DNA from 2 places in the Nocardioides candidus genome. Region 1 is predicted to be linked to the other one. Evidence: riboswitches for the same ligand, from Rfam matches in the RefSeq annotation. Region 1 holds a riboswitch; the other holds the start of a gene.

Region 1 (4,064 bases):
GTCGCACGGGTGCGTCGTACGGTCGGGTCGGGCACGGCCCGCAGCCGTGCCGCGACCGCGAGGAGCGCGACGACGGCCGCGATCTGGAGAAGCGAGAGGGCCGCGGCGGCCTGGTACTCCACCGAACCCGTGATCGCGCCGGTCGTCAGGAGGTAGATCTCCGTCTCGACAGAGGAGTAGCGGGTGCCGCCGAGCATGAGGACCACGCCGAAGCCGGTCGCGCAGAAGAGGAAGACGACCACTGCGGACGACACGATGGCCGGACGCAGAGCCGGGAGGGTCACCGTGCGCAGCACCTGGCCCGGAGAGGCTCCGAGGGCGGCAGCAGCCTCGGCCGGGCGGCGGTCCAGGGCCTCCCACGCAGCGCCGACCGTGCGGATCACGACGGCGACGTTGAAGAACACCAGGCCCATCAGGATCGCGACCGGCGTGCCGTCGAGCCCGAGGGAGCCGAGCGGTCCGGACTCACCGACCAGCTGGCGGATCGCGATGCCGACGACCACCGTCGGGAGCACGAAGGGCACGAGGAGCGCCGCCCGCACCACGCCGCGCAACGGGATCCTCAGACGGTGCAGGACGTAGGCGGCAGGCAGGCCCATCACGACCGAGACGACCGTCGACACCGCGCTCGTCCACAGCGTGAACCAGATGACCTTGCGCGTGCGCTCCTCGCCCAGCACGTCCAGCACGCCGAGGTCGAGCGAGCCCTCCGGCCACAGCCCGCGCTGCAGCATCCCGGAGACGGGCAGCAGGAAGAACACCGCCAGCACCGCGGTCGGCACCGCGGCCAGCGCGAGGAGCCCGAGGACGCGCCTCATCGCCGGGCGACCGGTCATCCCGAGGTCAGGTCCGTCCACTGCGTCAGCCACTCGCGGCGGTGGTCGGCGATGTCGGCGGGCGAGACCTCGATGGGCGTGGTCGGCGAGGTCGCGAACGACGCCCAGTCCTTGGGGAGGGGCGTGCCCTCCGCGACCGGGAAGACGTACATGCTCGTCGGCAGCGCCGCCTGCACGTCCGGGCTCAGCAGCCAGTCGACGACCTTCTCGGCACCGGTGGGGTTGGCGGCACCGTCGAGCACGCCGGCGTACTCCACCTGGCGGAAGCAGGTGTCGAGCAGCGCGGACGTCGAGGACCTGCCGTCCTTCACGGTGTAGGCCGGGGAGGTGTCGTAGGAGACGACGATCGGCCGGTCGCCGCCGGACTGGCTGAAGTCGACGTAGTAGGCGTCCTCCCAGCCCTTGTCGATCTTCAGGCCGTTGTCGAGCAGGTCCTGCCAGTAGCGGGTCCACCCGTCGCCGTACTCACCGATCGTGGCGAGCAGGAAGGCCAGCCCGGTGGAGCTGGTCGTCGCGCCCTCGGTGACCGTGAGGTCGGCGTAGGTCGGGTCGGTGAGGTCGTCCAGCCCGGTCGGCGGCGCGATGCCGTGGTCGTCGAACCAGACGTCGTCGATGTTGACGCACACGCTGGCGTTGTCGATCGGCGTCAGCACGCCGTCGTCGTCGCCGGGGAGGCGGTACTGCTCGGCGCCGGCCGGCAGGGGTGCGTCGTACGGCGCGAAGACGCCCTCGGACAGGGCGGCCCCGGCGAACGTGTTGTCCACCCCGAAGGCGACGTCGCCGATCGGGTCGCCCTGGGTCACGGTCAGCTTGCTGGTCAGCTCGCCGCCGTCGCCGGCCGCGCTGTGGGTGAGCCGGCAGCCCGACTCCTTCTCGAAGGCGGAGACCAGCCGCTTCGGCAGGTCGAAGGAGTCGTGCGTGACGAGCACGACCTCTCCGCACGCCCCGGAGGCGTGGTCGCCGGAGTCGTCGCCCTCGGTCGAGAGCGAGCAGCTGCTGCCCAGGAGGGCCAGGGCCGCCAGCGCTGCGGGCAGGACGGCAGGACGGGTGCGCATCGGTGCGGACTCCCTTCGCCGGTGCTAACCGGATCAGGTTCGGAGGGTCTGCGGGTCACCCGCACTCTCAGCACCACCTGGTGCTCCCCTGTCTTTCGCACCCAGGCTAGACCAGCGTGTAGACGATCCCGTCGTCGGTGGTCGTCTCGGTCGCCTCGCCGCGGACGACCAGCAGGTCGAGGTGCGCCTTCGTCTCCATCGCGGCCATCCCCTTGTTGAAGAGGTCGAGCTCGTCGTAGGAGCGCTCGTGGCGGGTCCAGCCGAGGTCGCCGGCGACGACGGTCGCGGTCGAGGCGCCGCGCGAGCGCAACGAGTCGGCGCACTGCACGAGCCGGTGCTCGTGGTGGGCGAGCAGCTCGTCGACGCGGGTGTGCGACGACGGTGCCACCGGTCCGTGGGCGGGGAGGATCCGCAGGTCGGGCAGGGCGCGGACCCGCGCCAGCGACGCCATGAAGTGCCCGAGCGGGTCTGGCTCCGGCGGGATCGTGAAGCCGATCGACGGAGTGATCGTCGGCAGCACGTGGTCACCCGCGAAGAGCAGCCCGTCGGCCCGGTCGGCGTAGACGTAGTGGCCCGGCGTGTGACCCGGGGTGTGCACGGCATCGAGCGACCGCGTGCCGATGTCGAACGTCGTGTCGCCCTCGATCCAGATGTCCGGGTAGGCCCAGTCGACGGGGTCGGGCAGGTCCTCGGTGCGCCGGCCGAGGTCCCAGGCGTCCGCCACCGACCCGGCGCCGGCCGACCGCAGCACGGCGGAGAACGGGTTGCCGCCCTCGAGGTCGCCCCGCCCGGCCGCGTGCAGGAGGTCGAGACCGGGCTTCTCGGGGAGTCCGAGGGCGACGTCGGCGCCGTACTCGTGGCCGAGGACGGTCGCCAGCGTGTAGTGGTCGCGGTGGATGTGGGTCACCAGGAACCGTCGGATGTCACCGAAGCCGGACCCGATCGACCGCAGGCACTTGTCGAGCAGCTCGCGCGCCACCGGGATGGCCCACCCGCCGTCGATCAGGGTGAGGCCGTCGTCGGACGCGACGACGTACACGTTGATCGCCTTGAGGCCGTCCATCGGCAGGGGCAGCGGGATCCGGTGGATCCCCGGCGCCACCTCCCACGCGCCCTCCTGGGCCCAGTGCTCGCCCGAGTCGGGCGAGATGGCCGCGCCGGTGCTGACTCCTGAGGTCATCTGGGCACCCTACTGAGGTGCGTCAGCGGCGCTCGGGGCGAGGTCGGGCAGGTTGAGGTCGAGGTTGGGTGCCTGGATGCCGCCGTCGACCTCGAGCATCTTGCCGGTGACGTACTTGCCGGCGCGCGAGGACAGGTAGACGACCGCGGCCGCGATGTCCTCGGCCTCGCCGATGCTGCCGAGCGGTGTGGTCTCCTCCATCTGCTGCTTGATCTCCGGCACCCCGGCGACGAACTCCAGGGCGCTCGTCATGACCGAGCCGACGTAGATGCCGTTGACGCGGATCCGCGGGGCGAGGTCGGAGGCGGCCAGCTTCGACCAGTGCGCGAGCGCGGCCTTGGCGGTGCCGTAGGCGAGGTAGCCGCGGCCGGTCAGCCGGCCCATCGCGGAGCTGATGCTCACGACCGACTTCTGGCGCTGCTCCTCGGGCTCGCCGGCGGAGGCCAGCATCAGCGGGACGGCGGCGCGGGTGAGGGCGTGCGCCGTGGCGACGTTGAAGTGGAACGCCTCCTCCAGGTAGGCGACGTCGGTGTCGAGGAAGGCGTTGGGGATGGTCCCGCCGACGTTGTTGACGACGACGTCGAGCCGGCCGAGCTCGTCGTACGCCGCCTGCGCCAGGCCGGCCACCGCCTCGGTGTGCGCGAGGTTCGCCGGTACGACGACGGCCCGCCGCCCGGCCGCGCGGATCCGCTCGGCGACCTGCTCCAGCTGGTCGGCGGTGCGTGAGGAGATGACGACGTCGGCGCCCGCCTCGGCGAGGGCGATGGCGGTCGCGGCGCCGATGCCGCGACCGGCGCCGGTCACGACGGCCACGTGGTCGGTGAGGGTGAAGCGGTCGAGGATGCTCATCGAGCCACCAGGCCCCGGCCGGTGACGAGCGGGAGGTCCAGCGCGGTGATCAGCCCCGGCTTCGCGGCGACGACGGCCGGCACCGCGTTGACCAGTCGCTGGGCGGTGACGATCATCCCGGAGACGTTGTGGTCGCCGTGCTCA
Region 2 (4,064 bases), on a different contig from region 1:
TTCTTCTCCTCGTAGGTGGTCAGCGGTGCGAGCTGGCTGTAGCGGAGGTTGAGCCGGGTGTAGGCGTCGAACACGCCCCGGCTGATCGCCTCGGCGTCGTCGGCGCCGGTGAGCACGCCCTCGGACTTCTTGCCCATCACGATCGCGGTGCCGGTGTCCTGGCACATGGGCAGCACGCCGCCGGCCGAGATGTTGACGTTCTTGAGCAGGTCGAGAGCGACGAAGCGGTCGTTTCCGGACGCCTCCGGGTCGTCGATGATCTTGCGCAGCTGCGCCAGGTGCGCGGGCCGCAGGTAATGGCTGATGTCGTGCATCGCCTCGGCGGTGAGCCGCTGGATCGCCGCCGGGTCGACCTTCAGGAACGTCTGCCCGTCGGCCTCGAACGTCGAGACGCCCTCGGTGGTCACGAGGCGGTAAGGGGTGTCGTCCTTGCCGGTCGGGAGGAGGTCGGAGTAACGGAACTCTGCTTCAGCCACGGTCAGCGAGGATACGCGCGCCCGCGGGTCGGGCATACGCCGCGTCCGGCGTTGGTTGACGTGTCATGCACGTGTCCGACTCCCTCGTGATCGGCGCAGGGCAGGCCGGCCTGTCGGCGTCCTTCCACCTCCGTCGCCTCGGCATCGACCACGTCGTGCTCGACGCCGACGAGGGGCCGGGCGGCGCGTGGCAGCACCGCTGGGACTCGCTGTCGATGGACGACGTGCACGGCGTGGCCGACCTGCCCGACGGTCCCGCCCCCGGCCGCGGCGGCGACCGGGCCAACGTCGTGATCCCCGGCTGGTTCGGCGCCTACGAGCGTGCGTTCGACCTGCCGGTCCTGCGGCCGGTCCGGGTCGACCGCGTCGAGAGCGCGGGCGACCTCCTCGTCGTCCGGGCGGACGCGCGCACCTGGACCACGCGCACCCTCGTCAACGCGACCGGCACCTGGACGCGGCCCTTCGTGCCGTCGTACCCGGGCGCGGAGACGTTCCTCGGCGAGCAGCTCCACACGGTCGACTACCCGGGCCCGGAGCACTTCGCGGGCAAGCGGGTCCTGGTCGTCGGCGGAGGCGCGTCGGCCGTGCAGTTCCTCGGCGAGCTCGCGCCGCTGACCGACGTGCTCTGGGTGACCCGCCGCCCGCCCGTGTGGCGCGAGGAGTGGGGCGAGCACGCGGGTCGTGACGCGATCACCCTGGTGCAGCAACGGGTCGCCGCCGGCCTGCCGCCCGCGAGCGTCGTCAGCGTGACCGGGCTGGGCCTGCGCCCGCAGGAGCAGGAGGCCGCGCGCCTCGGGGTGTACGACGCCCGGCGGCCGATGTTCGAGCGGATCGAGCCGGACGGGGTGCGCTGGGCCGATGGGTCGTTCGAACCCGTCGACGTGATCCTCTGGGCGACGGGCTTCCGCCCGGCCGTGACGCACCTGGCGCCGCTCCGCCTGCGGAGCCCGCTCGGCGGGATCGCGCTGGAGATGGTCGGCAAGGACGTGCAGACCGCGGTCACCTCCGTGGTCGACCCGCGTGTCCAGCTGGTCGGTTACGGACCGTCCGCGAGCACGATCGGCGGCAACCGCGCGGGACGGGCCGCGGCGCTCGCCGTACGGCGTCACCTCCGGGAGCGGTCGACGCTCTCCGCATGACCTGCGCTAGCGTGGAGGCACATCCACCACGGGAGTCCGCGGCAGCGGGCTGAGAGGGAGCTGGAGCCGCTCCGACCGTCGAACCTGATCCGGGTCATGCCGGCGCAGGAAGCGAAGGAGCAGTCCCATGCGTCGTGTCGTCGAGGTCCCGCGCCTCACCTGCCTGGTCTCCGACAAGGACGACCACTCGTTGCTGTCGGCGTTGGCGGAGGCCGGGGTCGACGGCTTCCAGGTGCGCGCCAAGGAGTACGGCGGCCGCGCCCTCCTCGCCCTGACCGAACGGGTGCTCGGGGCCGTCGCCGGCAGCGGCGCGCGCGTGATCGTCAACGACCGCCTCGACGTGGCGCTTGCATCGGGGGCGCACGGCGTGCACCTCGGCGCGACCGACCTGCCCGTCGCCGACGCGCGGCGGGTCGCACCCGACCTGATCGTGGGCGCGACCTGCCGGACGCGTGAAGCGGTCGTGCGCGCGGCGCTCGACGGCGCCGACTACGCCGGGATCGGGCCGGTCTTCGCGACGACGAGCAAGGCCGGCCTGCCCGCGCCGATCGGCCCGGCCGCGGTCGCCGCCGCGGCCGGCGTCCTGCCGCTGGTCGCCATCGGTGGCATCGATGCGGAGCGTGCGCCGCGGGTCCTCCTCGCGGGCGCGCACGGGGTCGCCGTCATCGGCGGGATCTGGCGACATCCGGACCCGGTCGCAGCAGCGAAGGAGCTGGCCGCGGCCCTCGGAGCCTGAGGTGCGCGCCAGGATCCTGGGCGCCGGGATCGTGGGCCTGGCGGTCGCCGCCGAGCTGCGGCGCCGCGGGCACGAGGTGACCGTGATCGACCCCGCGCCGGGGAGCGGTGCCTCCTTCGCCGCGGCGGGGATGCTCAGCCCGTCGGCCGAGCTGTGGCACGGCGAGGCGGCGCTGCTGGAGCTGGGACGGGAGTCCCTCGCGCTCTGGCCGGACCTCGCCGACGCCCTCGGCGTGCCCCTGCACGCCACCGGCACCCTGCTCGTCGGTCATGACGCCGGCGACCGCCAGCAGGTCGCCCGGCAGGTCGCGCTGCTCGAGCGGCACGGTGCCGCGGTCGAGTGGCGCGAGGAGGGTGTGGCGCTGCTCCCCGACGAGGCCAGCGTCGACGCGCGTGCCGTGGTGGCCGCGCTCCTGGACCGGGTGCCGGTCGTCCCGGCCGACCCCGGGGGCCACCACGACGTCACGGTCCTCGCGACGGGCGCGTGGCTGCCGCCGCCGTACTCCTCGATGGTGCGGGGTGTCCGCGGCGAGATCCTGCGGCTGCGCTCCGACGACCCGCCGCGGCGCACCGTGCGCGGCTGGGTCTACGGCGAACCGGTCTACCTGGTGCCGCGGCCGACGGGTGAGGTCGTCGTCGGCGCGACCAGCGAGGAGCACGACGCGGCGCCGGTCGTCACGGCGGGAGGGGTGGCGCGGCTGCTCGCGGCGGCCCGGCTGCTCTGGCCGGCGCTCGACCGCGCCGAGCTGGTCGAGGCGGTCGCCCGCGACCGGCCGGGGACGCCGGACAACCTGCCGCTCGTCGGACCGGTCGCCGACGGCGTCGTGCTCGCTGCCGGCCACTACCGCCACGGCGTCCTGCTCGCGCCGCTCACCGCACGGCTCGTGGCCGACCACCTCGAGACCGGCGCCGTCCGGGCGCCGCTCGACCCCCGCCGACTCCTGGAAGGAGCCCGATGAGCATCACCGTCAACGGCGAGACCGAGACCCACCGCGGGACGATCGCCGACCTGCTCGCCACCCGTCTCGCCGACCCGTGCCCGCGCGGCGTCGCCGTGGCCGTCGGCGGGGTGGTCGTCCCGCGCGCCGACTGGCCGCGGCGGCGGCTCGTGGAGGGCGACGTCGTCGAGGTCGTGACGGCGGTGCAAGGAGGATGACGCCGCTCACGATCGCCGGGCGCGCCCTCTCCTCGCGGCTCCTCCTGGGCACGGGCGGGCTGCCGAGCCTCGCGCTCCTGGAGCCGGTGCTCGCGGCGGCCGAGCCCGGGCTGGTCACCGTCTCGGTGCGCCGCACCTCGTCGACCCGTGACGGCGGCTTGCTCTCGGTGCTCCGGCGCTACGGCGTGCCGGTCCTGCCCAACACCGCCGGGTGTCTCTCCGCACGTGAGGCGGTGCTGACCGCCGAGCTGGCGCGCGAGGCGCTGGAGACCGACTGGGTCAAGCTCGAGGTGGTCGGCGACGAGGCGTCGTTGCTCCCCGACGCGGTCGGCCTGCTGGACGCGGCCGACCAGCTGGTCCGACGCGGGTTCACCGTGCTGCCCTACACCACCGACGACCCGGTGCTGGCCCGCCGGCTGGCGGACGTCGGCTGTGCGGCCGTCATGCCGCTCGGGTCGCCGATCGGGTCCGGGCTCGGGGTCCTCAACCCGCACGCCATCGAGACGGTCCGGGCCGCGGTCGCGGTGCCGGTCGTGCTCGACGCCGGCGTCGGCACCG

What was found. Region 1 has a riboswitch for thiamine pyrophosphate ahead of ACAX67_RS03410 (thiamine ABC transporter substrate-binding protein). Riboswitches for the same ligand answer to the same signal wherever they lie in the genome.
Region 2: it holds a riboswitch for thiamine pyrophosphate, as region 1 does, so the genes downstream of both, thiE (thiamine phosphate synthase) here and ACAX67_RS03410 (thiamine ABC transporter substrate-binding protein) in region 1, are expected to answer to the same signal.

Annotation. Positions count from the first base shown of each region.
Region 1 is NZ_JBGGWC010000001.1:693,882-697,945, reverse strand. It holds gene ACAX67_RS03415 (ABC transporter permease) at 1-857, opposite strand, end outside; gene ACAX67_RS03410 (thiamine ABC transporter substrate-binding protein) at 833-1,891, opposite strand; TPP riboswitch at 1,885-1,991, opposite strand; gene ACAX67_RS03405 (MBL fold metallo-hydrolase) at 1,998-3,071, opposite strand; gene ACAX67_RS03400 (SDR family oxidoreductase) at 3,081-3,920, opposite strand; gene ACAX67_RS03395 (NAD(P)H-dependent amine dehydrogenase family protein) at 3,917-4,064, opposite strand, start outside.
Region 2 is NZ_JBGGWC010000002.1:641,068-645,131, reverse strand. It holds gene ACAX67_RS12800 (FumA C-terminus/TtdB family hydratase beta subunit) at 1-476, opposite strand, end outside; gene ACAX67_RS12795 (NAD(P)-binding domain-containing protein) at 542-1,615, shown strand; TPP riboswitch at 1,634-1,745, shown strand; gene thiE (thiamine phosphate synthase) at 1,743-2,351, shown strand; gene ACAX67_RS12785 (FAD-dependent oxidoreductase) at 2,353-3,309, shown strand; gene thiS (sulfur carrier protein ThiS) at 3,306-3,506, shown strand; gene ACAX67_RS12775 (thiazole synthase) at 3,503-4,064, shown strand, end outside.